Regions from separate parts of the Mageeibacillus indolicus UPII9-5 genome, predicted to be linked through region 2. Evidence: predicted binding sites of a transcription regulator. Region 2 holds the regulator's gene; the other holds the start of a gene.
What was found. Region 2 encodes NrdR, which represses ribonucleotide reductase genes. Its sites were predicted from a motif close to CACNANATNTNGTG; they were not measured.
Positions count from the first base shown of each region.

Region 1: nrdD (anaerobic ribonucleoside-triphosphate reductase) is a predicted target of NrdR. The motif match lies at 9,979-9,992, and genes of this name have one in related genera.

Region 1 is NC_013895.2:1,277,435-1,292,941, forward strand. It holds gene adhE (bifunctional acetaldehyde-CoA/alcohol dehydrogenase) at 171-2,816, shown strand; gene thrS (threonine--tRNA ligase) at 3,222-5,162, shown strand; gene HMPREF0868_RS05640 (metal-sensing transcriptional repressor) at 5,481-5,879, shown strand; gene HMPREF0868_RS05645 (MarR family winged helix-turn-helix transcriptional regulator) at 5,976-6,461, opposite strand; gene nrdG (anaerobic ribonucleoside-triphosphate reductase activating protein) at 6,941-7,546, opposite strand; gene nrdD (anaerobic ribonucleoside-triphosphate reductase) at 7,704-9,914, opposite strand; gene HMPREF0868_RS05660 (GNAT family N-acetyltransferase) at 10,643-11,107, opposite strand; gene HMPREF0868_RS08255 (SMI1/KNR4 family protein) at 11,365-11,646, opposite strand; gene HMPREF0868_RS05665 (YfbM family protein) at 11,738-12,229, opposite strand; partial or broken gene HMPREF0868_RS08795 (helix-turn-helix domain-containing protein) at 12,263-12,382, opposite strand; gene HMPREF0868_RS08800 (hypothetical protein) at 12,392-12,640, opposite strand; gene HMPREF0868_RS05675 (hypothetical protein) at 12,757-13,044, opposite strand; gene HMPREF0868_RS08260 (SMI1/KNR4 family protein) at 13,094-13,495, opposite strand; gene HMPREF0868_RS08420 (SMI1/KNR4 family protein) at 13,530-13,751, opposite strand; gene HMPREF0868_RS05685 (hypothetical protein) at 13,791-14,096, opposite strand; gene HMPREF0868_RS05690 (hypothetical protein) at 14,249-14,557, opposite strand; gene HMPREF0868_RS05695 (hypothetical protein) at 14,627-15,235, opposite strand; gene HMPREF0868_RS05700 (ATP-binding protein) at 15,314-15,507, opposite strand, start outside.
Region 2 is NC_013895.2:1,475,725-1,491,231, reverse strand. It holds gene HMPREF0868_RS06540 (UDP-N-acetylmuramoyl-tripeptide--D-alanyl-D-alanine ligase) at 1-488, shown strand, start outside; gene mraY (phospho-N-acetylmuramoyl-pentapeptide-transferase) at 620-1,624, shown strand; gene HMPREF0868_RS08085 (FtsW/RodA/SpoVE family cell cycle protein) at 1,641-2,909, shown strand; gene murG (undecaprenyldiphospho-muramoylpentapeptide beta-N-acetylglucosaminyltransferase) at 2,918-4,096, shown strand; gene HMPREF0868_RS06520 (FtsQ-type POTRA domain-containing protein) at 4,103-6,211, shown strand; gene ftsZ (cell division protein FtsZ) at 6,473-7,924, shown strand; gene nrdR (transcriptional regulator NrdR) at 7,984-8,451, shown strand; gene HMPREF0868_RS06505 (response regulator transcription factor) at 8,712-9,431, shown strand; gene HMPREF0868_RS06500 (sensor histidine kinase) at 9,440-11,272, shown strand; gene HMPREF0868_RS06495 (endonuclease III domain-containing protein) at 11,259-12,047, shown strand; gene recG (ATP-dependent DNA helicase RecG) at 12,073-14,229, shown strand; gene HMPREF0868_RS06485 (RsmD family RNA methyltransferase) at 14,231-14,803, shown strand; gene coaD (pantetheine-phosphate adenylyltransferase) at 14,813-15,334, shown strand; gene HMPREF0868_RS06475 (ATP synthase subunit B family protein) at 15,327-15,507, shown strand, end outside.

The DNA of each region.
Region 1 (15,507 bases), 200 kb from region 2:
AGTTTCAGCCTAAAACTGTTCCTAACCGTAAGAGAAAACGCAATAGCAAAATTTTGCTTATTCATTCAACGTTGCACAAAGTGACAAAATCTTTCTAGTAAACACGCCTCGCCATCGTTAAATTTAAAGCATAACAATTTCGAATTGATTGAATGTCGGAGGAGGAAACTATGAAAGAAACGAACGCACAAGTACCGGAAATCAGCTCGGCCCAAGCCGAGGTTAACGCTCTGGTTGCTAAGGCAAAAGTTGCTCTGAGTGAATTTTACGCTTACGATCAGGAAAAGATTGATTACATCGTAGCTAAATGTTCCGTAGCCGCTTTGGACAAACACGGCGAATTGGCCAGATTGGCTATAGAGGAAACAAAGCGCGGTGTATTCGAGGATAAGGCCACCAAGAATCTTTTCGCCTGTGAGTATGTAGTAAACCACATGCGCCATCTCAAAACTGTCGGCATTATTAAAGAAGACCCAGTTGAAGAACTGTATTACGTTGCTGAACCACTAGGCGTTATCGCCGGTGTAACTCCGGTAACCAATCCGACTTCAACAGCTATTTTCAAATCTTTAATTGCTCTGAAAACGCGTAATCCGATTGTCTTTGCGTTTCATCCAAGTGCGCAGAAATCTTCCGCTGCCGCCGCCAAGATTGTGTACGACACAGCTGTCGCCGCCGGTGCTCCCCTGAACTGCATTCAATGGATTGAGACTCCTACCATGGAGGGAACAACCGCTCTTATGCATCACCCTGATGTGGCGACGATTCTCGCTACCGGTGGTAATGCAATGGTGCGCGCGGCTTACAGTTGCGGTAAGCCGGCTTTGGGCGTCGGTGCCGGTAACGTGCCGGCTTATATCGAAGCCAGTGCAAATTTACGCCAAGCGATCAACGACGTCGTTATGTCCAAAACTTTCGACAACGGTATGATTTGCGCTTCCGAACAGGCGATAATTGTTGATCAACCCATTTATAACGAAGCCATTGAACTGCTCAAAACATACAAAGCACATATATGTAACAAGAAAGAAAAGGCTTTGGTCGAAAAATTCGCTTTCGGCGTAAACTCTTATACCGATGAAGCTCCGAACGCTAAGCTCAATCCTGACATGGTCGGACAGACCGCTGCTTGGATCGCCGAAAAAGCTGGTTTCAGCGTCCCGGAAGACACCTCCATTCTCATTTGTGAATGCAAAGAAGTCGGGCCACAAGAACCTCTGACGCGTGAGAAACTGTCACCAGTCCTCGCTTTGTTGGTCGCCAAGTCTCCCGCCGACGGTCTCGATAAAGCAGAAGCGATGGTTGAGTTTAACGGTCTCGGCCATACCGCCTGCATTCACACCAAAAACGATGAGTTGGTACGTGAATTTGGCACCCGTCTGAAAGCTTGCCGTATCTGCGTCAATTCTCCGTCCACCCTTGGCGGTATCGGTAATGTCTATAACAACATGATTCCATCTCTTACCTTAGGCTGTGGTTCTTACGGCCACAACTCCGTCAGCGACAACATCAGTGCCGTAAATCTGCTAAACATTAAAAAAATCGGAAAACGGAGAAATAATATGCAATGGTTCAAAGTGCCGTCTAAAATTTACTTTGAAAAGAACGCCATCACCTATCTACATGACATGCGTAATGTAGAACGTGTTTTCATCGTCACCGACCGTGCAATGGTTGATCTAGGGTATGTTGATCGCATTACTGAACAATTACACAAACGCCGCAACAATGTCAAAATTCAACTTTTCTGCGACGTTGAGCCGGATCCGGATATAACGACAGTAAAACGCGGCCTGAGTTTGATGCACGCGTTCCGGCCTGATACCATCGTTGCTTTGGGCGGCGGTTCTTCAATGGACGCAGCTAAAGGTATGTGGCTTTTCTACGAACAACCCGATGTTAATTTCGATGATTTGAAGCAAAAATTCATGGATATTCGTAAGCGTGCCTTCCGTTATCCTGAATTGGGCAAAAAGAGCAAGCTCGTTTGTATTCCTACCACCAGCGGTACCGGCAGCGAAGTCACGCCTTTCGCCGTAATCAGTGATAAGGCCAACGGCAAAAAATATCCTCTGACCGATTATTCTTTAACCCCAACAGTCGCCATCGTCGACCCCGCGTTAGTCATGACTCTGCCAAAAACGGTAACTGCCGATACCGGTATGGATGTTCTGACCCATGCTTTGGAAGCTTATGTAAGTATCCTTGCCAGCGACTACACCGATGCGCTTGCCTTGCAGGTAATTCGTATGGTCTTCAAATACTTGCCGCGTGCTGTCCATCTCGGTGCCAAAGACGAAGAAGCACGTGAAAAGATGCACAACGCTTCAACTATGGCCGGTATGGCTTTCGCCAACGCTTTCCTCGGCATAAGCCACTCTCTCGCCCACAAAATCGGTGCGGAATTCCACGGAGTTCACGGCCGGATAAATGCCGCCCTGCTGCCTTTTGTCGTCAAGTTTAACGGAACTCAGCCTTCCAAGCCCGGTATTTGGCCGAAATACAAGTATTATGATGCCGATGAAAGATATGCTGATGTCGCTCGTATGCTAGGCTTAGAATTCAATACCAAAGAAGAGGGCGTGGCCAAGCTTGCCGAGGCCATCTACAACTTAGGCCGCGAATGTGATGTGCAGATGTCATTCCGTGAACAGGGCATAAGCAAGGATGATTGGGATGCGGCAATGGAAAAAATTGCTTATCTGGCCTATGAAGATCAATGCTCGCCGGCCAATCCGCGCACACCGATTGTCAGTGAAATGATCAAGGAAATCTTGATTCCCGCTTACGATGGTTATATGCCTTTTAACAAATAATAGTAAGTAGAAACAGTGTTAACGGTGTGTCGAAATACGGCACGCCGTTTTCATTTTCACATTCATGGCAGCGCAAGAGCCTTATATTAGTTAAAATAAATGAGAAGCAAGCGTGGCCAAATTGATCGGTCATTGACAAAAAACTTCAAACACTAGATAATAAGAGACAAGCGTTGACGGAACGAGTACGCAGACAAGTAAGCTACAGAGAGGAAACGTTGCTGAGAGTTTCCGCTTGCTCCTGCCGAAAACCACTCCCGAGCCGACTGCGATGAACAGTCCGTAATCCGGCGACAACGGAACTTAAGAGTTAAAAATCAAGGTGGAACCGTGTACCAATTATGGGCACCCTTGACAGCATCGAGCTGTCCGGGTGCTTTTTTGTGGACAGCGGAAGGAGAAATTATGCAAATAACACTTAAAGACGGCTCAAAAATTGAATTTGAGCAACCGATGAGCATTGCCGAAATCGCCCGGCATCTGAGTGAAGGTCTGGCCCGAGTGGCCTGTGCCGGAGAAGTTGACGGCGAGCTGAAAGATCTGCGTTACGTAATTGATCACGACGTTCACCTCAACATTTTGACCTTCGACGATGAAGGCGGCCGGCACGCGTTTCGCCACACTGCCTCGCACATTCTGGCCCAGGCCGTGAAACGACTTTATCCAGATACCAAATTGGCCATCGGGCCGGCGATTGAAAACGGTTTCTATTATGATTTTGACCGTGATCATCCTTTCAACGATGAAGAACTCCGCGCTTTAGAAGCAGAAATGAAAAAAATCGTCAAAGAAAATTTGCCGATAAAGTCGTTTCTTTTGCCTCGCGATGAAGCGATAGCATTAATGGAAAAGCGCGGTGAACCGTATAAAGTGGAGCTGATTAACGACCTGCCGGCTGATGCCGCCCTGAGTTTCTATGAACAAGGCGAATTCGTTGATCTTTGCGCCGGCCCCCACTTAGCTTCCACCAAACCGGTTAAGGCTTTCAAACTTACTTCCATCGCCGGGGCCTATTGGCGCGGCAGCGAAAAGAACAAAATGCTGACACGCATATACGGTACCGCTTTCCCCAAACAAGCTGATTTGGATGACTACCTTGCGAAACTGGAAGAGGCTAAACGACGTGATCACCGCAAACTTGGCAAAGAAATGAATCTTTTCATGTTTTCAGAGGAGGGTCCTGGTTTCCCCTTCTTCCTGCCTAACGGCATGATTTTGAAAAACACGTTACTTGATTACTGGCGCGAAGTGCATCGCCGCGAGGACTATCGCGAAATTTCCACGCCGATTATGCTAAATCGCCATCTTTGGGAAACTTCTGGCCACTGGTTCCATTATCGCGACAACATGTACACTACGGTAATTGATGACGAGGATTTTGCCATCAAGCCGATGAATTGCCCCGGTTCCATGTTGACCTTTAAGAGCACCATCCACTCTTACCGTGATTTGCCATTGCGACTCGCAGAGCTTGGTTTGGTTCATCGGCATGAAAAATCCGGTGTCTTGCACGGCTTAATGCGGGTTCGTGCCTTTACGCAGGATGATGCGCACATATTTATGACCCCAGATCAAATTCGTGATGAAATAAAACGTGTTGTGCGATTGATTGATGAAGTTTATCACCATTTCAATTTTAAATATCATATCGAATTGTCAACCAGACCGGAAGACAGCATGGGAACGGACGAAGAGTGGAATATGGCGACGGAAGCTTTGCGCTTAGCAGTCGAAGACTTAAAAATTCCTTACGTCATCAATGAGGGCGACGGTGCTTTCTACGGACCGAAACTGGATTTCCATTTGGAAGATTCCTTGGGCAGAACTTGGCAATGCGGCACGATTCAACTCGACTTCCAATTGCCTCAACGCTTTGAAGCAGAATATATCGGGCCGGACGGCAACCGTCATCGTCCAATCGTTATTCACCGCGTCGTTCTTGGTTCAATCGAACGTTTCATTGGTATCCTTATTGAACATTTGGCCGGCAAATTCCCGACTTGGCTGGCACCGGTGCAAGTACGTATTTTGTCCATCTCGGATAATCAAAACAGCTATTGTTCCGAACTTTTGGCTGAACTGAAAAATGCCGGTATTCGCGCTGAATTCGATGATCGCAATGAAAAAATCGGTTTCAAAGTTCGGGCGGCGCAAGTGGAAAAAATTCCTTATATGCTGATTATCGGTGATCAAGAGATGAATGAGCACCGAGTTTCCTTACGCTTGCGCGACCGCCAGGAAAATATTCAGCTTCCGACAGCTGAGTTCATATCGAAGGTCGTGGCTGAAATTGCCGACCGCCGTATGACCTCTTCTTTCTTACCAGAACAGCCCGAAAAGGCCTAAGTTAAGACCCGGTGAAGGCCTAAGTGCTTCGGATATCCGAAGTGAGCGGATATCCAGAGATACGAAGTGGACGGATGGGCGGTGGGATGATTAATCGCAACCCAATCAAACGCTCCACATTCAAACTTACAAATTACAGTAACAGAGCCGGCTCAACCGCCGGCTCTTGCTGTATATTGGACTTTTGACCTCCCGATCTTGCACCGATTATGCTATTCTGATTTTGATTAATTAGGCAGCAATACGCCGCAGCCGAAAAAATGAAGTATAATGAAATCCCTCACCCAGATAAATAATACTGATGACGGAGGTAGTACAATGATCCTCAAAAGTAGTATTCATACGAACTTCGGCAAATTACATTTAAAACCGATCAATCTGAAGCGACTCCACAGCTTGCAGTCCCGACCTAAGACCTCCGCCCCGCGTGCGCATTCTCATCATCACACCCACTCTCCGGAACATCTTAAGGCCGTGCAAAACCGCCTAGCGCGTATAGCCGGCCATGTTAAAGCAGTACAAAACATGGTAGCCGAAGATCGCGATTGTCCGGAAATCCTCATCCAGCTCTCAGCTATAAAATCCGCCATAAACGGGGTGTGCGAAATTATCCTGCAAGAACACATCAACCATTGCGTGATCGAAGCTGTAAAAGCAGATGATACAGAGGCCATTAACGAACTCAGCAAGGCCATCCGTCAGCTGCTGAGCAAATAGAAACCACAATATAAAAGCCTTGCCATCCCCAATGATGACAAGGCTTTTGTAAACTTCATATAATGGCTAATCGGTGATACAAATTGTCAAGCCAAATCAGCTACGTTCTTCAATCTCTTTCATGCCTGCCAATAATTTATACAACAAATCATAGAGCATTTTGGCATCTGTTGAAGTCATGGACAAGCAAGCACCAACCTTTTCCGGAATAATCTCGGCCTCTTTTTTGAAATTACGGCCCTGCTCGGTCAGGCTGATAATTACAATACGCTCGTCAACTGTGCTACGTTCCCGCTTAATCCAACCAGCGGCGGCCATTTTTTTCAGCACCGGTGTCAAAGTACCGGTATCAAGATGCAAACGGCGGCACAATTCGCCAACCGGTTGACCGTCTTTTTCCCACAATACCAGAAAAACCAGGTACTGTGTATACGTAAGGCCGTAAGGTTTAAGGACAGGTGAATAAATATTGGTTATCTGTCTAGCCGCAGCATAAAGTGGGAAGCAAAGCTGGCTGTCCAGTTTCAGCATATCCATGCCTTCTGATTTCTCTACCTTTTGCGAAGTTTCTTCTCTTTTCATCGTTACCACTCCTAATATTTACTCTGCAAAATCCTGTAATTAACCCGCAAATCCTAAAAACCGCTAAAATAATCCGACAAATATAAGTTGATTGTCAACAAGGTCATCATTACGGTAATCACATAATAGAAAGCCGTTGAGTATTATCTTATTATCGCCGCGTTCATTTTAACGCAAGTTCTTAATCATTTGCAATTAAATTACAGCATTTTTTGCATATATGTATATAGATTTTATAGTTATTATCGAATTTGTCAACCAGTTTATACGGTAATTGTGCCAATTTAATTATTTTTTCCAAAAAAATTTATAATTGAGAGCGTAAACTGAAGTTTTTGATAAAATTTCATCTTATATTTATTTCTCTAAAACAACAAATATATTCAGTTCATTTTTAGCAATCGGAGCTGTTAAACAAGTGAGGGGTCGAAAGATTGAATATGTATGCAAGTTAGGGCTACAAGATTGGAGCCGTTATGTCAATTGTCGGTCTGCATACGCGCCCACAAAACAGGCCGCCCGGCAGCGATTGAGGCCGGTACATCAATAATACGCTGATTTTCACTGCCACGAAATTGTAACTGCAAGTTTTTTTGGCTCAATATAAAACGTCCGTCAACAAGTACGTCTACTTCCTGCAAAAGCACCCACTTATCCCCTTGTGCCGCCTGCAATTCTTCCCAAGTGTAGCCACTCCACGCCCAAATATCCTTAGTATGGCCGAAGTGTTGCCGCACTGCCCGTGCCAAGGACAAACAAACGCCGGTATTTAAAAACGGCTCACCGCCCAACAAGGTTAAGCCTTGGCAGTAAGGCGCCGCCAGATCGGCAAGTATTTTTTGTTCCAATTCCCGGGTATAGGGAAAACCGGCGGAAAAGTCTTGAATTGAGGCATTGTAGCAGCCCGGGCAGGCAAAGAGACAGCCGCTCACATACAGAGAACAACGTACTCCCTCACCATCAACAAAATTATACGGCTTATAATCAGCCACCCGATTTTGACTGTAAGCCGCTGATGTCCAGCTTAGCGGGGAATTTTTGCCGCCATTTCCTGGTTCCGTCGCCCCGTTTACTTGTCTTGCCAAAATTTCACCCCCAGTTACCCACGCTGTTTTCCCGCAGTCTTTGCCTATAGTAATTATATTCAAATGATTACTGATAGATAATAGCAATAAATGATTACAGGTAGCATGAACACGTGCTACCTGTATTAAATTCACTCGGTCAGATTTGCGGTTTTGCCTATTTAAATTCCAACGTCCGGCGATCATTCATGTTCATGTGTTTGACCCGGGCCGAGATCTCTTTGTGCCGCCCGTGTACCATCGGACGGGCCTGCGGATTTCCGAGATAACCACAAGTCCGCTTAACCACATCACACGTCCTCGGATCCGTGTTGCCACAATTGGGACATTTGAATCCATTTTCAGTTGGTTCAAAGTCGCCGTCAAAACCGCATGCATAGCAATGGTCAATCGGCGTGTTCGTACCCAAATAGCCGATGCGGTCATAAGCAAAATCCCACACTGCCTCCAATGCTTTAGGATTTTGGCGCAACACCGGGTATTCACAATAGTGTATAAATCCACCTGAAGCATACGGAGGATAGTCCTTTTCAAAATCCAATTTTTCAAAAGGCGTCGGATTTTTGCGCACATCATAATGAAAACTGTTGGTATAATAATCTTTATCCGTGATATCCTTCACACTACCAAATTTTTCCTTATCCAATCTACAGAACCGGTCAGTCAGGCTTTCGCTAGGCGTCGAATAAATGCTGAAATAATAGCCATATTCTTTGGACCAAGCCAAAGTTTTTTCTTTCATGCGCCGCATAATTTCCAGGGTAAATTCTTTGGCTTCCGGATTGTGTTCCCACGCTCCGCCGTAAAATACTGTAGCGACCTCATACAGACCAATGTAGCCTAGTGATACCGTCGCCCTGCAATTGCGGAAAAGTTCGTCGACCGAATCTTCTCTTTTCAGTCGCTTGCCGAAAGCACCGTGCATATACAAAATCGGGGCATTGCCAGGCGTAGCCTCTTTCACTCGTTTGATGCGATAAAGCAAAGCATCTTTGCAAATTTCCAGGCGCGCTGCAAATATATCCCAGAACACTTTTTTATCACCCTGCGATTCCATGGCGATACGGGGCAAGTTTAAGGTAACCACGCCCAAATTCATCCGGCCGGCGTTGACTTCTTTGCCATTCTCATCTTTCCACCCTTGCAAAAACGAGCGGCAGCCCATCGGTACTTTAAAACTCCCGGTAATGCGCACAACCTGATCGTAGCTCACTACATCGGGATACATTCGCTTGGTCGCACATTCCAGTGCCAGCTGCTTGATATCGTAGTTCGGGTCACCAGGATCAAGGTTGACACCACGGCGCAAAGTAAAAATAAGTTTCGGGAAGATTGCCGTGCGCTTTTCTTTGCCGATACCGGCAATCCGTACCCGCAAAATAGACTGCTGAATATTTCTCTCAATCCAACCTGTCCCGAGACCAAAACCTATGGTCGTAAAGGGGGTCTGCCCTTGGGAAGAATACAAGGTGTTTATTTCATACTCTAACGACTGCATTGCATCATATATGTCTTTTTGCGTTTTTTTGCGCGCAAAAGCAATCTGTTTTTCCTCCCCTTCAATCCATTCACGTGCATCGGCCAGATGCTTTTGATAGTTAATTTCCGCATAGGGAGCCAAAACTTCATCAATGCGGTCACCGGAGCAGCCGCCATATTGACTCGAGGCCACATTGGCAATAATCTGGGCCATTTGAGCGGTAGCGGTCTGAATCGAACGTGGACTGTCAACGTCGGCGTTGCCAATTTTAAAACCTTCCTTGAACATGCCGGCAAAATCGATCAGGCAGCAGTTAGTCATCGGGGAATATGGATGATAATCCAAATCATGATAGTGGATTTCTCCCTTGAGGTGAGCATTTGCCACATGCTGCGGCAACATCTTTAAGCCCATCGTTCTGGCCACCGTTCCGGCCGTCAAATCACGTTTGGTGTTGAAAACTTCGCTGTCCTTATTCGCGTTTTCATTCACTACCGTCTGATCTTTCTGCAGCAATTTTTGAATCGTATAGTTGATATCTGTCGCTTTGGCACGATCAATATCCCGCTGCGAACGGTAACGAATATAGGCAGTTGCCAATTCGACTTCATGTTCTTCGAGCAAGAAATGCTCAACTATATTCTGGATCTCATAAATTTTAATATCCTGATGAAAACGATCGGCAATCTCGCAATTGATGATCTGAACCAACTGGCTGAGCCGCTCCAAGCGTTCATCGGTAGGTATTCCATTGGTTTCGGTTTCCGCCTTAATCAAGGCCTGTAGGATCTTTTCATCGTTAAAAGCGACCTTGCGTCCATCACGCTTTATCACCTTGAGGTCAAAATTTTTATATAAATTTTTGGGATAATTTTCACTTGGTGTCACTTTGTCTCCTCCTTGCTACCTGAGTTATTGTATACCTTTGATTGTGGATATTCAAGTCAGCCTCCACCATATATTGTGTTTTATTACATTTAAGTTACAGTCAAAGCCGTCTTTCAGCCTTAATTAACACGGGGTAAAATATAATATCTTTTTGAGCTTGCCTGCTTTCAAGCACTTTAGTCGAGATGTAATGACAACCACTCAACCCAGTCGGGTTTTTGGTGTCAAATTTTTTAACATTTCAACATATCCTTGCGCCCCCGCGTTTAGTAAAAAAAATAATATATTGCTACAATTGAAGCATGTAGCAATAAGACAGTTGTAATCTATAATATCAATATTTTTAGTCATAAAAGGTAAAATCTGACGGTATTTATTAAGAATTTCAAGAAAACAATGCCTACCCTAGATTTCTGATATGTACCCCCTTTACTGGTTTTCTCCGGTAAAGAGGGTACATATCATTCTCTCTAAAGTAGGCACTGTTTTTAAGTGGATTTTTAATTTAGTTGCTAATTGTATGAAATAGAATTTGTAGTTTTTTTCTCACTGGCCGTCTATTCATAAGCAGTCAAACATCTTTTTTGTTTTAACATCCAAACTCTTTAGATGACCTAGCTATTCCTGAACGATAGCACTTTCACAATCCATCTGTTTTTCTCCTTAAACCGGAATTTGTTCAGCAACCTAAGGTTGTGTATCCTGCAATTTCTTACTCCACAACCTTTTCAAATCTTATTAACCAGCTTTCTTTTGAATACACTGCAACCATTACTTTCACCAAGAAATTCAAAATCATTTTTCATCGCAATTCGTTTAGAGATTTTCTGGTTCGGGTCACACTCAATAATCAAGTTTTTCCCTATCTTTGAACTACGCTTTATAAAGGCTTTTGTTAACTCATCGGCATATCCTTTCCCCCAATCTCTCTTATTGAGTACCCAACCAAGTTCGAAGGAGTCGTTGTCATACTCATGGAATATTACATATCCGATAAACTTCTGATTAAAATCTTCTACCGCATGGATCAAAGGAGGCTCAATCAGTGCGGCACTATTTAAAAAATTTGCTGATTTTTCCCATGAAAAAGGCGGTTCTATAAATTCCATGACATCTTCATCTGAAAGTAGATTATAGAGTTCCGTTAGATCATTATTGGTAAATTTTCTTATCTTTAATCGTTCAGTAATCATGCAGTCCTTCCCGTTTCCGTCGTTTTCTTGCATTCTATGAGATATCACTACCACCGTCTCCACATGCAACGATTCGTCTGTATGAATGAAACTCCAGATGTCTGTTTTAGGAAACTTGTCAAGTATACCTTTTAACGATAGAACAAGGCTATCGTTAAAAGGTTTGAGCTGGCTTAGGAACGGGGATTTACTAACACCTTTATTTCTTCTTAATTTCTTTCGGTGCGAACTTGTCGGAATTTCCGACAGGTTGCATTTTATTCAAGTTCTTCCTCTGATATTAGCATCCCTATAAATTCTTCAAAATTATTTGCAAGGACTTGAACTTCATAATCATATTCTTGAAAACAAACGGATAATTTGGGTTCTCCATCTTTTCCACATTCACGATAATCTAAATAGATCATATCATGTCCACCAGATTCTGTATCTGCAATAATAATTCCTATATCTCGTGGATATTCCCATTCATTAAAGCAAAATTCATTCCCAAATTTTCCAAATAAAGACTTGTGCTTGTTACCCCCTATTCCAAAAATCCTTTAAATCACTATTTTCAAACATTGTTAGTTCCTCTTCTTAGGTCGCTCGGCTGGCTTTGCTATTTCCGCAACAGTTGAAATTGTACAGTTAATAGATTGACACTAAAACGGCGCTCTCTTGTGCTGCCATTTTCTCATAAAATTTTTTCAACCTTTCAAATGAGGTTCTTAAATAATCTTTAATTGCATCTGCTTCATCTTCGTATTCCCAAATATTAGGGTAAATATCGTTTTGGCGAAACGCACTCATATCAAATTTATCAATATATGTTTCAAAATCAAGCTCTTGCAATGCCTTTGCAATTTCTTTCACTCTATCAGTTTTCGTTCCGGATATAAATTCTTCGATTTCTTCCCCGGAAATATTAAACTGTCCTACAATCGCTTCGCTGATTAAATTATCTTCAATCGGTTCGCCGGCAGATTTTCCTGTCAGCAAAAAATGAAGTGCGTCCCACGTTTTATCTATATCACAAATTTCTAAGTTCACATTTTCCTGTGCGTCTTCCACATCATCAAGACACATAAATTTTTCCAATTCAATGTCAGTAGTTGACTGATAATTTGCAATCATTCCCATTTATTTTTCCTCCATATTTTACTTTATTGTTCTTTACTTCCGCCCTCGCTGGGGTTTTGGATTTTTCAGTAAATCCGACTTCTGTGCAATCTTTTTCGCCCACTTCTTTTCTTCCTCGGACAGCTTCTTCAAATTCAATTTTCCAGCTCTACAATCCGGGATTTATTTGCGATGAGATTGCATTCTTTCTATATCTTCTGCATATTCTAAAAGCTTAACAATTAGTGGATTATCAAACTCCCATTGATCAATTATATATCTTGGATAAGAAAGTACATATGTAGGATCTTTTTCTAATTGCTTAAGTTCAAGTAAAATTTGTTTAAGATTATTAATTCTCCATTCATCCAAATCCATCATGTTATTTTTTATCTCATTTTGTACAAGTTCCTGTATTTCTTTATTTTTCATTAAGTCCTCTAAATTTAAATTTTTATAACCCAATAGTCTCTTAATCCTCGTATCTAAATTTATAATATCCCATTTGGTATATTTAATTCTTCATAACACCTAATCAATTTATCAAACTATTCATCTCTATAATTTAAAATAATACTATCGAAAATTAAACCAAAATCATCAGAAACATAGGCTGCTAAATCGTCTGAATTTGAGTTCTCATACGCTATTAAATAAGCCGATTCTCTGATATTCGTATTGTCAGTTATTTTTACACTATTTTTTAATACTTTAATTTCATCAAATACTCTTATCCATTCGCCATCAAAGGTTGTGTTTTCTCTTCCAGTCAGGACCTCATCAAGATTAAGATTTTCATAATTTATTTTTCTTAAATTATTTATCAACTGTTCCATTTTAATACCTATACTCAAATTCTAATTTGATCCTATACTATCTATTTAACTAACGCATAAGTTCAAGCCACTTTTTTGCATTTTCACAAGTGCTGTCAATAGGTGTTGTATGATTGTTTGTAAACACTTCCCACTGCCAATCCTCTCCTCCGACACAGCCTAATTTCGTGTATTCTTCAAGAAATTCTGCAAAAGAATTTGCCATTACATAACCATGTAAGTCGCTCCCATCGTGACTTAAGTAGACTACTTTCCCATAAGACTCTTTTTCTAAATCTATAGCTAATAAATCACCATTGTCAAGCTCCTGAAATACCAGCTTATTGTGAAAAATCTTGTCATACGGATTATCATAATTAGGATAGCAAATATCTACCAAACCTTTTCTACTTTCTTCAAAAATGGGAATTAAATCTATTCCAAAATGCAAATTACCCGCAGAAATTTCCACCAACTCACTCGGTAATGGTAGTATTTCTTTTCCTTCAATATAAGTATCCCCAAAAAACTCTAGATGTGATGAAATTTCTTTTCAATGCCTGTCTAAATTCTATTGGTAGACTGTAACCTAATTCTTCTTCAAGCTTTAGAATATCTTCTTCTTTTGCAACATCTTTGCAAACAATTTCTTCTGTAAATCCACCTAATTCTTTTACTCTGTTTCTAAAGAAGTTTAATCTATCTAATATCTCATTTTTATTGTACATAATGTATCTCCTACAAATTATAATTTGTTAATCAATATATTATGCCAGTAAATATTTATCAATAAGTTCTCCCAAAACATTTGTGTTTATAATTTCATCATTTAATAAATCGTCATATTCATTTTCTAATTCACCTTGCCGCTCCATAATCCAATCTATATGTTCCTTTGAACAAGCATAATTTTGACGGATAAAATAGTACTCAGCTAAAAGGCAATGTGCTTGAACAAGCGATACAATATCGTCATTCGTTTCAATAACCTTTTTCATGCTACAAACAGCACCATCTATATCACCCTTTTTTAACTGCATAAAGGCTTTATTTATATATAATTCAGATTTCATATTTTTCCCATTGTAAACCAATATTTCTTTTCCCACTTTATCGGTTGCCGAAATCTTAACTTTAGTATTATCAGTATATGAAAAGTCAAATTCTCTAACCGGCAAGATAATTGAAATTATATTCTCCTCTTTGAAAGATTTTACAAAACTTATTATTTCTTTATTAGATTATCATAAAATGCTTTATAGGTTTTTTGTGAAAGTAGATTTTCGTCTTGTAAACATGTGATAAACTTTTCTGTTGCGCTCATATCCTCCGCACAATCTATATTATCCGCAAGCAAAACCAAAGCTTTTATAGCCAAAGCATTATTATCCTCCCTAAGACACTTTTCAATTAGAATTTTTAATTGAACTACTAACTCATCAAATATTTTCGAGTTATCTATGGCATCTTGCATCTTTTCGTACTCACTTGTACTTAAATCTTTAAGTCTTTGTTCTATTTTTTTAAGTATCATATAAGAATCCATCATTCTATCTCTACAAACTAAGATTATAAATTAAACTTCCCAATCATGAAAAAGCGTCTACTTTATTCTTTTTATCATATCTAAATAAAATTTCTTACCACCATCATTATTAGCTAAATCATGCTTTGTTTGTAAAAAAGAAATTACTTCTTTTTTGTATTCTTCAGGGACACTTTGAATATTTTGATTAATAATATATACCAAATTTTGATGTGCAATTTTTTTTGGTGTCATTTTTTGCATACTCATAAAGTATTTCCATTTATCAGGGTAATATTCAAAATTTTTTAAGCGCGGTAAATAGTTAGAAACATAACCTGCAAGTCCTTTTTTATAAGCATTTGATAAAATAAAATTATAAATTTCAGTGGTTTCTTCAAGTTGGTATCTTAGTATCATATTTCCCAAAATAGATATGATATTCAATAGTATTTTTTCATTATCTGAATAATTAAGTGCTATCTGTAAAAGTTCCTCAGCAAATTTGTCATCTTTGAAATACGGAGAATAGTATAATGACATTTCATCTCTAGGTGTTTTTTCAAATAACTTTAGAATATTAACTACTTCTGTTTCTGTTTTCATTTTCCAGTTTTTAATCTCTACTTGAAGTAATCGAATATCATTTATTTTTTTCTTTATCTTGAATGGAATATTTTCACTCATGACTCCCTCTTTTGTATAAATTCAAATTTATTCAAATATTGTAAATACGCATTTTTATTAAATTTAATATTGCTATTTTTATAAATCCAATGCAGCTTCATCTAAAAGAAAGTCCTCTACACCAATATATAAAATACCATCATCATCATATCTTGGCACAATATTATTTCTAACTATAACAACCTTTTTAAAGGAATCTCCGGTTCTCCTCAAAGATTCTGTTTCTTGTATTTGCTTTTCTTTTGTATCAACATTAAGTGCCGATTGAATAT
Region 2 (15,507 bases):
AAAAGCGCCGGGCAATTGCGGTGTTAGGTGGTATTGCTGAGCTTGGAAATATGGCGGATCGATTGCATTATGAATTGGGGCGGTACTTGGCGACAGCCGACTTGGCAGAAATTTGGCTCTGCGGTCCATACGTGGCCGCGGTGGCTCAAGGAATAGCTGATGGTGATCAGGCTGGCGATCAGGCCGACAGTCAGGCCGGCGGCAAAGGAGATAGAAGCCCCGGAGCTTCCGGCACGGAACCGGCAGTGGACCTCGCTTCAGAATCGGTGGCACTTACGGCCACAAATTACACTTCAGAATCGAGGGCGAGGGCTGAGGCGACGATTAAGCCCCCGGTCAAAGTTCATGTTTTCGCCGACCGTGACAGTTTGACCGCGGAACTATTGCCGACGATTCAAGACCGTGACATCATTCTGATTAAGGGTTCGCATTCTTTTGCGATGGAAAAAGTGTGTGATGCCATCATCAGTAAACGCTTGGCCGAATAACTAGCGCAAATATCGGCATATTGCGCTATAATTTAAGAACTGCGATATTTTGTAACTATGCAACCAATTCATAATTCCGGCTGCATGTTTGCCTGCTTGTTGGCCTCCCGCCACGGCAAACGGAGGATAAAATGGACATACTTGAACTTTTAATCGGCTTCCTTATATTGATCGCTGTCGCCTGCGGTACAGCATTGAATGGCAAATTTTTATTGCCGCAACTGCGCCGCCTCCACCTAGGCCAACGCGTGCGTGATGACGGCCCCAAAACCCATTTAGTAAAAACAGGCACTCCGACCTTCGGTGGACTGATGTTCCTACCGCCGATAGCCGTAGTTGGTTTAGTGTTGTATCTGATCGGCGGCTTCAGATCAGATATTGGTATCCTGACCTTACTTATATTGGCGATGGGTGCGATCGGATTTGTTGACGATTTTGTTAAAGTTCGCATAAATAAAGAAGGTCTCACGGTTCGCCAAAAAACCGGCCTGATGCTTGGCCTTTGTGTGTTGGCTGCATTGTACATAATTTTTGCACATGGCGACCCGGTGATATACCTGTTCTTTCCACCATATCGTTTGGTGGTCTTCGGAGCATGGCGCATAATTTATGCCCTATTTGTAGTTGTTTATTTATATTTTTGCATTAATGCGGTTAATTTAACCGATGGGCTCGACGGACTGGCTTCCGGCGTTACCGCCGTGGTAAGCATCAGCCTTGGACTGCTTATTTTGTCGACCGCCAACTATTCACCCGACCTGGACCGGATCTCTTTCGCGGTTGCCGGCGGCTGCCTTGGCTTTCTAGTATATAACCGTTATCCGGCGAAAGTATTTATGGGTGACACCGGTTCCTTGGCTTTAGGCGCGGCAGTGAGTATGATTCCGCTGCTGATGGGTATACCCTGGTTGTTTGCCTTGTACGGTATAATTTATGTGACCGAAGCCCTATCGGTGGTTATTCAAGTCAGCTTTTTTAAAGCCACACACGGTCGCCGCATCTTTCGTATGTCCCCGATTCACCATCACTTTGAATTGGGAGGCTGGCCTGAAACAAAAATTGTCCGCGTCTTTATTTTAGTAACCGTGGTCGGCATAATCATCGGGCTACTTCTGGTAAATATGTGCAAAATTTAACAGGAGGTTGATGCCAATGATAAATCAGGATCCTTCAGAAAAAAATACCTCTGTCGGTCGGCTGAAAGCTCATGTCGACGGGCCGCTAGTCGTCACCGTTATGTTGATCCTCGCTTTCGGCTTAATAATGCTGTTCAGTGCCAGCATGGTCGGCTCACTCTATAAAAGCGGTGGTTCAACCAGTTTTTTTATAACTAGGCAAATTTTGTTTATGGCCTTAGGCGTAGCGGCAATTATTGCGATGTCCAAAATTAACATTCGCCGTTTTGACCGTAAACCGTGGGTCATTTTAACCGGTGCAATCTCGTTCTTCCTACTTGTTCTGGTACTTGTTCCGAGCGTCGGCATCGTTATTCAAGGGGCCAGACGCTGGCTCCCCGTACCGCTGACCAAATCCACTTTCCAGCCTTCGGAATATACTAAAATATTCACTGTGTTTTACATGGCGTGGTATTATTCCAACTTGCGCCGCCGCCGTCGCGCCGGATTGATCTTCAAGGCTCGTCCTGAAAAGCAAGGCTGGGTCGACGCCTGGGAAGAGATTATCAAGCCGATGATCCCTGTTGTCCTGCAATTGATGCTGATTTCCCTGCAGGCCCACATGTCGGCAGTAATCATTATTATTCTGGTTTGTGCGGCGATGATGGCCTCCGCCGGTTTGAAATTTGGCTCTTGGTTGCGCGGCGGCCTGGTCGGTGTCGGGGCGTTGACAGCCTTGGTGGTTCTGGTACTGACTTTGTCTGCCGTTTTCCCCAATGCATCTTTCACCCAGCGCTGGTTACATGTTGTTACAAGAATCAATATTTTTACGGAAGATGTAAGTGTTACCGATGACCAACGTTGGCAATCTGAGCAGGCTCTTATAGCGGTTGGCTCGGGAGGGATTACCGGTGTCGGCCTTGGGCAAAGCCGCCAAAAATATCTTTATTTGCCGGAAAATCACAATGACTACATATTTTCGATTTTGTGCGAAGAAATGGGTATTATCGGGGGTATAGCTCTTATCCTCCTCTTTATTGCTTTTCTGATCGCCGGTATGGTGGTCGCCATTCGAACGACGACTATTTTCAGCCGCTTAATTGTTTGTGGCTACACCTATTTGCTGACTTTACAGGCCTTTTTGAGTGTGGGGGTAAACTTGGCCGTCCTGCCACCTACGGGCATTTCTCTGCCATTTTTCAGCTACGGCGGTACTTCAAATCTGTTTTTCTTACTCGGGGTTGGCCTGATGCTGAGCGTTTCAAAATTTGACAACCGAAATTTCCTGACGGAGGAACTTGAATAGGGGGATACATGATCGAGCAAACAGCGCGAAAAGATTTAACCGGTACAATATTTTTTAGCGGTGGCGGAACTAGCGGTCACATTCATCCTGCGTTGGCCATCGCTACGGAACTGCGGCGGCAATGCCCGAAACTGCGAATCATTTTTTGCGGTACAAGTGGTGGCCTAGAAGCAAAAGTGGTGCCGCAGGCAGGTTTCGATTTCATCCCGGTAAAAGCAGCGCCGTTCCCGACACGGCCGAGCATGCGGTTTTTTGCTGCTTGCAATGAATATCGGCAGGGGCGCAAGGAATGTACTAGCCTTATTAAGCAATACAGTCCGTTGGCTGTCATCGGCACAGGAGGATATGTTTGCGCGCCCATGCTGGGAGCTGCCCACAAGCTGAAAGTACCGTATCTTGTCCATGAGCAAAACGCTTATCCTGGCCGCAGTAATCGGCTCACGGCTTACCATGCGGCGGCGGTGTGTTTGGGCTTTGCGGCGGCTGAACGCTATTTTAGAACTAAGGGACAAATTTTTGTAACCGGAAATCCGGTACGCCCGGAATTTTTTTCGTTGGGAACAGCAGTCGCTAAATTAGGTGCTCGACGAGAATTGGAGCTGCCGCTTGATCGGCCGATTATTTTGATTAGCGGTGGTAGCCTTGGAGCCAGAAGCTTGAATCTGGCGGCGTTGGAGTGGGCGAAACAGCAGGACAGCGTTGTGACCGCGGAAAAGGCACAAACTACGACATATAAAGGCCCATATATAATTTTGGCTACCGGCAGTCGTCGCTACGAGGCCGCCAAACGTATGGTGCAGGATTGGCCGGACATGCCGTTTTTACGAATTGAACCCTATTTGAATAATATGCCTACGTATATGGCTGCAGCCGACTTGATAATTGGTCGGGCTGGAGCTGTTACCTGTGCTGAATTAGCCGCTATGGGCAAACCATCGGTTTTGATTCCCTATCCATATGCTGCTGGTGACCATCAAACCTACAATGCCCAAGCCCTCGTTCACGGCGGAGCGGCACTTATGTATGCGGATAAAGACTGGAACGCCTCGACTATGCAGGAAGTTTTGACGGATTTTGTCCAAAACGCATCGGCTTGGGATGAACGCAGTACAGCAGCGGAGTCCTTAGCCAATCGGCCGGCCGCGGCTGAGATTGTCGAAATTATTTTTAAAACTATGCTAAAATAATCTGATATGAAGAAAAAACCGCAAGTTAAAAAAGATGCCACCGGATCTCTGGAAGCCGTTTCGCAAGCGCCTGTTATGAACAGCGATTCTTTGCGCACGGCGAGAGTCGGTCTGTCAGGCACCCCGGCTAATGATGGTATGGAAAGAGAAACTTCCGGTTACCCCACAAATTATCCAACAAGCGTTTCAGCTTCTTCAGCCACTTCAACTGCTTCAGCGGTGTCGCAGGCGCAACCCGTACGCCGGAATGTGACCGGACTTCCGACCACGCCGTCATACGCTACGCAAGGCTCCTATAATTTGCATAGCATGCCGACGACTGAGAGTCCGGTTAGAAAAGTCTCAGTTTACCCGACCGCCACCCCGGGCGCAGCCAATGCGCCGAGCGCAGCCAATGTCCCGGGCGCAGCCAATGCCCCGTGCGCAGCCAATGGCCCGGGCGCAGCCAATGCGCCGAGCGCAGCCAATGTCCCGGGCGCAGCCAATGCGCCGAGCGCAGCCAATGTCCCGGGCGCAGCCAATGCCCCGGGCGCAGCCAATGCCCCGGGCGCAACCGTCGCCACCCCGGGCGCAGCCAATGCGCCGAGCGCAGCCAATGTCCCGGGCGCAGCCAATGTCCCGGGCGCAACCAATGCCCCGGGCGCAACCGTCGCCACCCCGGGCGCAGCCAATGCGCCGAGCGCAGCCAATGTCCCGGGCGCAGCCAATGTCCCGGGCGCAACCAATGCGCCGAGCGCAGCCAATGTCCCGGGCGCAACCAATGCCCCGGGCGCAACCGTCGCCACTGAACAGCCCCGCCCGGCAAAAACCAAAGAAGAGCTAAGCCCATTTCAAGCCCACCAAATGCGACTAGCCCAAGCGACCCAGAAAGAAAGCAGTAAACGTCACAAGCGTTTTTTGCCCCGCCGCTTGCACGTATGGACCATACGTTATGGCCAATACATAGCCAAACGACTCGCAGTTTACGGCATTATCGCCTTTGTGCTGGCCGCCATTTCACTTTTACCGCAGTTTTATGTAAAACAAATAACAATTACAGGTGCCCGTTATATAGATGTCAAAAAAATATTGGCCGTCAGCGGCTTGCACCTTAACCAACACCTTTTCACCGGCTTAGGTGGCAATTTGGAAGGTTGGCTGAGACTAAGGTACAGCACCGCGGAAAACAATATTAAACGCCTGCTGCCCGGAATCGAAAGTGTCGAAATCAGACCATCATTTCCCGGCAAACTCCGCTTCGTTGTCAAAGAGAGAATCGGTGTTGCTTATCTACAATTGCCCGGCTATGTGGTCGTCGTGGACAGCGAAGGTGTTGTTTTGCGGATTGACGAAAAAGCTCCCGAAAAAGTGCCACTCATTGTCGGGGTAAGCGAATCACAGGTAGAAGTTGGCAAGCCGATAAATAGTAATTTGCGTGCGGCAATTACCAATTCCATTTTAATCATGAGCAATATAATCGATTCTGATGACGAAGCACAGGACAAGTGGAACTTTTTTTCTCGGCTGAAATCTTTGCGCCCTATCAATGCAGAAACCCATTATATTACGATTAGGTTAAATAACGGCCGCGAAATGGAAGTTAAATTGGGTGACGTAACCAACATACAGGCCAATATTTATTGGTTGCGCTCGGCGGTAAAAATGGGCGTTTTCGAACGCCTAGGCAAAGGACTGCTAGACTTAAGCGGCAAACAAAAAATTTATATTCCAGCTGAACATTTTTCAGTTAAATCAGATCTGACGCAAGACATATTGTCCAACACCCCGGAATACAAATCGGCCGATCCGGATCATAAAGCCGGAAAAGGGGACTCGGAAAACAAGTCTGCCGTTTCAACGGAAAACGGGGCGGATAACAGCGCGGCGAACGGCTCGGATACCAATACCAAGTCAAGTTCGGGAACAACTGCTGAAAACGACTCTACAACAGGTGAGCGCATTCCGGCCAAAACTGACAGCCAAACCGATGGCTATGACGATAACAACCCATCATCTTCTTCCGACCCCTCCAGGAATAAGCCGCAAAACCACAAAAAAATGCCGGCTGTAACTTTCCCGGACAATGATTTCACTAATCCAACCGTCTATACCGGCGGCAACGGCGGCTTTAATTAAAAATGCGTTTGTGCGAGCAAAATCCGGCTCCGACTCGCTGCTGTTTACGGCTACAACCACACTGCACTTCCCCCAATGAATCCGGCAACGCCATGACTTTAGCTCGCGCGTGTAACTCCGGCCATTTCAAGTTCGCAGACCTAATATTACAAAATGAATGGAAAATGAGATGAATTTGTAATATAATTGTAACATAGGAACGAAAAAACTTGTAACCCCCGCACTGATGCGGTAGAATAAAAGGACTTATGGCGAAGGCCGATGAAAGGGGAGTTTCCGTTGGCTGAACAAAAAAAAGAAAATAAAGTGTATGTTGCACCTGAGAGTGTATATGTAAATGGCTATGATTCGCCGGCAATTGAAGGCTTGGCGAAAATAAAGGTAGTAGGTGTAGGTGGCGGCGGTTGTAACGCTGTTCAACGGATGATCATGTCCGGAGTACAAGGCGTGGAATTTATTGCGATTAACACTGATGCCCAGGCTCTAGCTCTGAATAGCGCGGAAACCAGATTAAAAATTGGCGAGAAAGTGACCCGCGGTTTAGGCGCGGGGGCGGATCCGGAGAAAGGAGCTATGGCCGCCAATGAATCACGCGATGAACTGGCAGGCTTGGTTCAAGACTCCGACATGGTTTTTGTTACAGCCGGTATGGGCGGCGGAACCGGTACGGGTGCTGCCCCGGTAGTTGCCGGTATTGCTCGCCAAATGGGCATTTTGACTGTCGGCGTTGTTTCTAAACCCTTTACTTTTGAAGGGGCGGTGCGTGAACGCAACGCAATCAACGGTATACAAGAACTGGAAAAAAATGTTGACGCTCTGCTGATAGTTCCTAATGATAAACTGCTGGATATGGATAACGGCGATATGACTGTATCTGATGCTTTTGCCCATGCCGATGAAGTTTTAACTTACGGCGTGGCTGGAATTTCAGATCTGATCACGGTCCCCGGCGTTATCAACTTGGATATGGCCGATGTGAGACGCGTACTTTTGGATGCTGGCATCTGCCACATGGGTATCGGTCGTGGTAGCGGCGAAAATCGCGCCAGTGTCGCGGTAGACCGGGCAATCCACAGCCCGTTACTGGATACGACGATTGACGGTGCGCACCGAGTTATCATTAATCTGGCCGGCAACTTTAAGATGAAAGAACTGCAAATGGCCGCCAATCTGATTAAAGATGCGGCAGCCCCTGATGCGGAAATCATTCTCGGAACTGCCCAGAGTGATGCCCTCGGCGATGACGAAGTTATGATCACAGTAATCGCTTCCGGTTTTGACCGGATAACCCCTGAGCGCGGCCCGGTGAGAACCGGAATGGCGGACTTTATGCGCGGCGGCACGGCAAACGCCCGCTCCGGTGAAAATTCAAACAATTTTCTCGGCTCCTTGAACCGTGAAAACGCGGCAGGAACCAATAACGCCGGCACTTCGCGGACTATGCCGCAAAGACCAGTCACGCCCGACCTTGGCAGAACAAATCTTGAGCCGAATGTCGGAACGCATTCAACCTACACCCCTTTAGTGCCGGAGAATGAACAACCGCGCGGCGTGCTGAATCGCCCGTACAGTAGCAATTCCACCGGTTGGGCAAGACCGCAGGGAAATATGCCGGACAGAAGAACACCAAGACCGTCTTCCCGTGATTCTGGCCCACGCAAGGGCGGTATTTTGCCGTGGTTGTTTAATGAAAACGACGATAATTTGGAATAAATAAATTAAATACAAGGCACGGCGAAATCCGTGCCTTATTAGGATTCCCGGAGAAGTTTATGCGTTGTCCGTTTTGTTCTCATGACGAAGACCGAGTTATTGATTCACGCCCTGCCGAAGATGGTGCAGCGATTCGGCGCCGCCGCGAATGCCTGAGCTGCAATCGTCGGTACACTACATATGAAAAGATTGAAAGTACTCCATTGTTGGTGATCAAGAAAGACGGTACTCGTGAGCCTTTTTCGCGCGAAAAATTGACCCGTGGCCTGTTGCGTTCTTTCGAAAAAAGGCCGGTAACTTCGGAAGAATTAGATCAGATAGTCAGCCGAATTGAGGCAGTACCGCGCAATAAGCTTTGCAAAGAGATACGCTCAGAAGAAATAGGCGAATTGGTTTTGCAGGAATTACGTCAGTTGGATGAAGTTGCCTACGTCCGTTTCGCTTCAGTATACCGTCGGTTTGAGGATGTGGATTCATTTTTGCGTGAACTCAAAGCATTGCGCCCGGATGACGGAACTAAGGAATGACAGTTTGTCTTCCGAAAGAACTATAAATTCAGGTTGCAGAGCGCACAGTTCGGGCCGGGCAAGACAAAATTCGTTCAATTGTTACTTAAAATACACAAGTTCAGGCTAAATATGCCGTCTTAATCTGTTATAATGTACATAGTTATTATAATTCTATAAGTTGCATTAAAGTGCGTATGCAGATGGACACAAGCTTTATAGATTTAAGACACAGGCCATATAGATTATATAATCGGCAGCTCAGAAGGAGAGTTTAGCAGATGAAAAAGGTTTTAGTAGTAGATGATGATCGCAATATTTGCGAACTTGTACAGTTGTATTTTGAAAAAGACGGCTTTCAGGTAAAGACGGTAAACGATGGTGAAATGGCGTTGGAGGAGATTGACAAATACAATCCTAACGTTGTTATTCTGGACTTGATGTTGCCGGGAAAAGACGGCTATGAAGTATGTCGGGAAATTCGCAAAACCTCCAATGTCCCCATTTTGATGTTGACAGCCCGCGGCGACACTTTGGACAAGATTGTCGGATTAGAATTAGGCGCGGATGACTATATCTCTAAACCTTTTGACCCAAAAGAACTGGTGGTGCGGGCTAAGACCGTGTTGCGCCGTACTGAAGCAGCTTGTCCCGAAGCTAAGGCTATTGACAATGATGACCACCCGGCCGAACAAATTACGCACAAAGACCTCGTAATTGACAAGAGTAGTTACACGGTAACTTTCCACGGCACGCGTATCGACATGCCGCCTAAAGAACTTGAATTATTATATTTTCTCGCAAGCCATCCAAACCGTGTTTTTAACCGGGAACAACTTTTAGGGCAGGTCTGGGGCTATGATTTCTATGGCGAATCTCGCACGGTAGATGTACATATTAAACGTGTGCGGGAAAAGATTGATGATATTGGGGAACATCCGAGCTGGGATATTAAAACGGTCTGGGGTGTAGGCTATAAATTTGAAGTTACTGGAGAGTAGGACGATACTTGGCTAAGAAAGGTAGACGACATTCTATATATAAGAGCACCGCTTTGGCCGCCTTCGCATCAGTGATGGTGGCTTTCGGTATTTTGAGCTTTGTTTATTACGGCATCATGAATGATCGTGTCAGTCGTCTCCAGAGCAGCCGTGTATATACTTTAGCTACGACCTTACGTGATGAAATTGAGAAGGTCTATAGCGAGAACACTAGCCGGTTGACCTTGAATGACCGCATTGATTTGCTGGCCAAATCATCGCATGCAATTATTTGGCTGGTGCGATCTGACGGTATTATTATTCATGCTTCAGAACTGCCGACTAAAGTCATCGCAAACTGTCAGAATCTTGGGGGCGGTTTGTATCAATTGCCGGACAAATATATCGGAAGCAATATTTCATCTAGGGATGGTGTAGTGCTGCAAAACAGCGAGTACACGAAATTGTTCAGTAGCAAAGGGCTGGAATGGATTACGGCTATGTTGCCGGTTAGCAATGATCACGATACTTCAACAGCCCAGGCGATTTTGCAGGTGCATTTGCCTTCGCTCGATCAATATAATTTACACTGGTTTTTGACCAATGGCTTTGGCATAGCTTTTCTGGTGGCGTTAATTATTTCAGTCGCTTTGACCTTGATTTTGATGAATTATCTGACCCTGCCGTTGGAGGCCTTGGTCGACGCGGCTAACAAAGTGATGTTGGGTGATTATTCGGTTCGGGTATGTTACAGCGATATGGATACATTTGATACGCTAGATAACGCCGGGAGCGAAGGCGATGACGTGATGAAACTCATGCTAACTTTTAATGCCATGGTCGCCAGACTGGAAGCGGTAAGCGGTGAACAGCGCGATATGATAAGCTGTATTTCTCATGATATGAAAACGCCGTTGACATCAATTATCGGCTTTACCGAAGGTATTTTGGACGGCACCATTCCGTACGGGCGGCAGGAGAAATATTTGCGTATAATTCAGCAGGAAGCTTTGCGGCTCAAAAATCTGCTCGCAGATATGAATCAGGAAGTTTTAATTGAAAATAGTGTCTCAAACAATTTCAACGACTTTGATATTAATGCGGTGTTTGTCAGGACGATCAATTCTTTGGAAAATCAGTTGCGAGAAAAAAATCTCTCAGTTGAGATGCAGCTTGAAGGTAAAAATGAAGCCCCGTTGTTTGTGACCGGCGATGTGGAGCAGATAAGTCGAGTTGTGTATAATCTCATTTCCAATGCAACGAAATTTTGTCGTAACAATGATCTTGTGCGTGTCAGCACGGCCTATCCGGAAGGTGCGATGTTCGTTACTTGCACCGTTGAGGATTCTGGCCCGGGTGTTCCGCCGGATAAGCGTAATCAGGTCTTCGCTCGTTTCTATAAGCTGGACAAATCACGTGGTAATCGGGAAGGCAGTGGGTTAGGTTTATATATTTGTAGGAAAATATTGGCCAAGCATGGGCAGCAAATTTATGTGACGCAAAGCAATGATCTGGGTGGCGCGAAATTTGTATTTACTTTGCCGGCGGCCGGCGATCAGCAGCATATCAAAGACGATAAGGCTAAAACCTCCAGACGTCTCTTTTTCAGCCGGCACGATGGGTTCTCTACTGATGCTTTTGATTTTCCGCTTTTGACCGAAGTCGGCAAAGGCACAGCTCAAGGTGATTTGCAAGCGGGTGAAGCGGTGTCAGCCTCAGAGGAAAGTGAAGATGCCGTAAAGCCGGGTGAAACAGTTTCTGCTCCGGAGAAAAACGAGACCACAAAACCTGGGGATAAGGATATTCCCGTTCAGGACGCCTGTAGGAATACGGAGAAAGTTGAGCCTGATGAAAAGCAATAAAGTGGCATGCGTAACTATACCTGCAAGAGTGGATGAGGAAACAAGAGGCGTTGAGCCGGAGCCGGTTGGCACAACCTCTGCGGTAAAAAACGCCAAAATGACAGGTGAGATGGCTCCTGCCCTTGATATAGCCGTGCTTAAACAACGAGCGGCTGCGGTTTGGGAGCGGTTGGTCGCCGTTTACGGCAAGACGGAATGCACCCTAGATGCCAAAGACGATGCTTGGCAATTGCTGGTTGCCGCAATTTTGGCCGCTCAATGTACAGATGCTAGAGTCAATCTGGTAACCCCGGGTTTATTTGCCGCTTTCCCTACGCCACGCGATTTTGCCGCCGCCACCCCGGCAGCCATTGAACCATATATCAGCAGTTGTGGATTGTTCCATAATAAAGCAAAAGCGATTTTCGGTGCGGCGGTAAAGCTGGAAAGTGATTTTGCCGGCTGTGTTCCGCAAACTGAGGCTGAATTGCTCAGCCTTCCCGGCGTTGGACGCAAAATTGCCAATCTCATTTTGGGTGAAGTGTTCGGCCAACCGGCGATAGTTGTCGATACACATTGCGGCCGCTTGAGTCGCCTCCTTGGCTTTACGACGGCAAAAGATCCGGTCAAAGTTGAAAAGGATTTGCGAAAAATTTTGCCGAAATCGCATTGGATAGGTTGGGGGCATTACATGGTGGAACATGGCAGAAAAATTTGTTCGGCGCGGCGGCCGGCCTGTCAAAATTGTTTCTTGAACGATTTATGTGCATATAATCTTAAACTAAGTAACGATTGACTGCCGCCAAAGCTGGAGGTTACAAATGAAACCAACAAATTCAGCCCCTGAGGCCATTACCGCGAACCGCAAGATTGACCCGGTCGGGTCAGTCACCCAACTCGCCGGTGTTTCAGCCAAACGAGCTGCACTTATGGCCAGGTTAAACATTAATACTTGTCGTGATTTGCTGAACTATTGGCCGCGCCGATATGAAGACTGGGCGACTTTGTCTACCTTGGCCGACATCGAACCTGAACAGGAAGTTACGGTTTTGGCACGGTGCATAACCATGCCTCACCTACAATACAAAGGCAAACTATCTTATTTGCGCGTTGGTCTGGCCGATGCTAGCGACCAACTTGGCGTGATCTGGTTTAATCAACCATATTTGGAAACACAACTTGATATAGATAAAGTATATTTGTTTCACGGGACAATCAGCAAAAACCGTCCGCTATCCTTGCAAAATCCCGCTTTTACTCCCGTGCCGGAACTTGCCGAAGCCCCTTTAAACACCATCAAACCCTCGGCTCTGGCCAATACCTTCATCCGCCCGGTTTACCCACTCACCGCCGGCTTGACGCAAGGTGTATTACGCAATTTAATCCGTCAATGCCTGACCGCCATGCGCGAGCAACTTGAGCGCGAAGACTATTTGCCCTTAAAAATGAGGCAGCGACAGCATTTAACGACCTATGTATACGCAGTGGAACATATTCATTTCCCGACTTGCCTTGAAGATTATACAATTGCTCGCGAACGCCTTGTTTTTGAAGAACTCTTTTTCATGCAACTTGGCTTGCAATTGTTGAAAAAACGTCGCCTAAACGGGCAAACCGCCCCGATAATCAATCTGGATAAAACGGCCGAGACGAAGTATCAGGCGGTAGTGAACGCTTTACCTTATCGATTAACTAAAGCCCAGATCGCCGCCTTACAAGACATCAGCACAGATCTGGCTGTCGGGATTCCGATGGACCGGCTGGTTCAGGGTGATGTCGGTTCAGGCAAAACAATTGTTGCCGCGTTAGCTTTGTATCGCACCGTTTTGGCCGGCTACCAAGGACTTTTGATGGCTCCTACCGGAATTTTGGCTGAACAGCATTACAATAATATCAGCAGCTTGTTGACCCCTTACGGCATAAAGGTCGCCCTGTTGACCGGAAAAACAAAGGGGGCGGCTAAACGTCAAATAACCCAAGCTTTAAGTACGGGAGAAATAGATTTGCTTATAGGCACTCAGGCGATTTTGAATGACAATTTGCAAATGTTGCATCCCGGTCTTGTTGTTACCGATGAACAGCACCGTTTCGGGGTTAACCAGCGGTTGGCCATGATCAAGCGGCAGGACGAGCAAAGACCCCATGTTTTGGTAATGTCTGCAACGCCGATTCCCCGCTCTTTGGCACTGGTTTTATACGGCGATTTGTCAATTTCAATTATAGATGAGTTGCCACCGGGACGTTTGCCGATCAAGACTTATACGGTGGGGAGCGCAGATCTGGAGCGAGCTTACGCTTTAATCCATAAATTATTACGCCTGGGACAACAAGCCTATGTGATTTGTCCGTTAAAAGCCGACACCGGACATAGTGAAAGCTTTGCCGCGACGGAACTGGGGGAAGAGCTAAAAAATAAAGTTTTCCCTGAATTTACGATCGGACTTTTGCACGGAGCGATGAAGGAAAATGAAAAACAGACGGTCATGGCCGATTTTAAAAACGGAAAGATCAATATTTTGGTCAGTACGACCGTTGTTGAAGTAGGTGTTGATAATCCAAACGCCACTGTTTTATTGGTAATGAATGCGGAACGTTTTGGCTTAGCTCAATTGCACCAGCTACGCGGCCGCGTCGGACGGGGAAAATTGCAGTCTTATTGCCTTTTGCATAGTGATCGGCAACAGGGTACGGCGCGCGAGCGGTTGGTTCAGATGTGCCACAGTAATGATGGTTATCAACTGGCGGAAGCTGATTTGCGTTTGCGTGGCCCCGGCGACTTTTTTGGCGTGCGACAACACGGACTGCCGGAGTTCAAGTTGGCCAATCTATATGAGGATGCAGGTATTTTGGCGCGAGCCGGCCGCGAGGTACAGCAAATTTTGGCTGAAGACGACGGACGACACGAGAAAAATTTTGCGCTTTATCAGCAGGCTCTTACTGAACGCTTAGGCGAAATTTTTACCGGTGGAGGAATATAACATGCCGCGAGTAATTTCCGGAATGGCACGAAGCATACAACTGGTTTGCCCGAAAGGCCGCACGACCCGCCCCAGTGCCGACAAAACCAAAGAAGGAATTTTTAATGTTTTACAGGCGCGGCTCAGTTTCGCTGGCCTGCATGTATTGGATTTGTTTGCCGGCAGCGGCCAACTGGCCATTGAGGCGTTGAGTCGCGGCGCAGCACGGGCCACCTTGGTTGACCGTTCAAACGAGGCCCGCCAAGCTCAGATAATCAATTTGCAAAAGACACATTTAACGGAACTTGCTGATATATATACAACTTCAGTCGCCGGCTTTTTGAATCAGGCAGCGGTGCGAAGCGAAAAATTCGACCTTATTCTCATGGATCCGCCGTATGCGGACTTGGCGACATTTTGGCAAAAAAACGCCGCCGTTTTGAGCTCGATTTTGTCGCCGGGCGGAATTTTGGCGGTTGAAGGCGGTAAGGAAACAGAATTGGACAAAGTTGTAACTGATTTGCAATTGTTTAAACATTGTCACTACGGCTCAGCAATGGTAGTATTCTATATGAAAAATATTATCTCTACGTAGGAGCGATACATGCGAACCTTAGTTTACCCCGGCACTTTCGACCCGTTTACCAACGGACATCTGGACATAGCCCGCCGGGCGGCAGGACTGTGCGATCGGCTGATTGTGGCTGTCCTGACCAATTATCAAAAAAATCCGTTGTTTACTTTGGCGGAGCGGTGTGCGATGGTGCAAGCCTGTATTGATTCCGAGGCGGATCGGGATAAAATAAAAGTAATTCCCTATGACGGGCTGCTGGTCAATTTCATGCGTGAAAAAGGGGCCAAGGCAATAGTCCGTGGCTTACGAAGCGAGTCGGATTTCCGCTTTGAGGCGGAAATGGCGGCGGCCAACCGGTTGCTTTGGCCGGAGTTTGAGTCGATTTTGCTCAGCTGCCGACCTGATTTGGCTTTTACCAGTTCGTCAATAGTGCGGGAAGTAGCTGCTTACAGTGGTGATATAAGTGGTATGGTGCCGGCGCAGATTCAAGCGGTGGTGCGGTCAAAATGTTGTGTCAGGAAAGGGAAATTAGAGGGTGGCCGACGTGGGTAAAGAGCGCAATAAGATGGATGTTGTAGATTATCTTGAAGAGCTGAAGGGAAGGGTCGAGAATGCCCGCGGCATACTTTTGTCCCAAAACTGCATCATCGATCGGGAATATTTTTTGCATACTTTGGAATTGATTACCACCAACCTGCCGGGTGAGCTAAAAAATGCCAAATGGA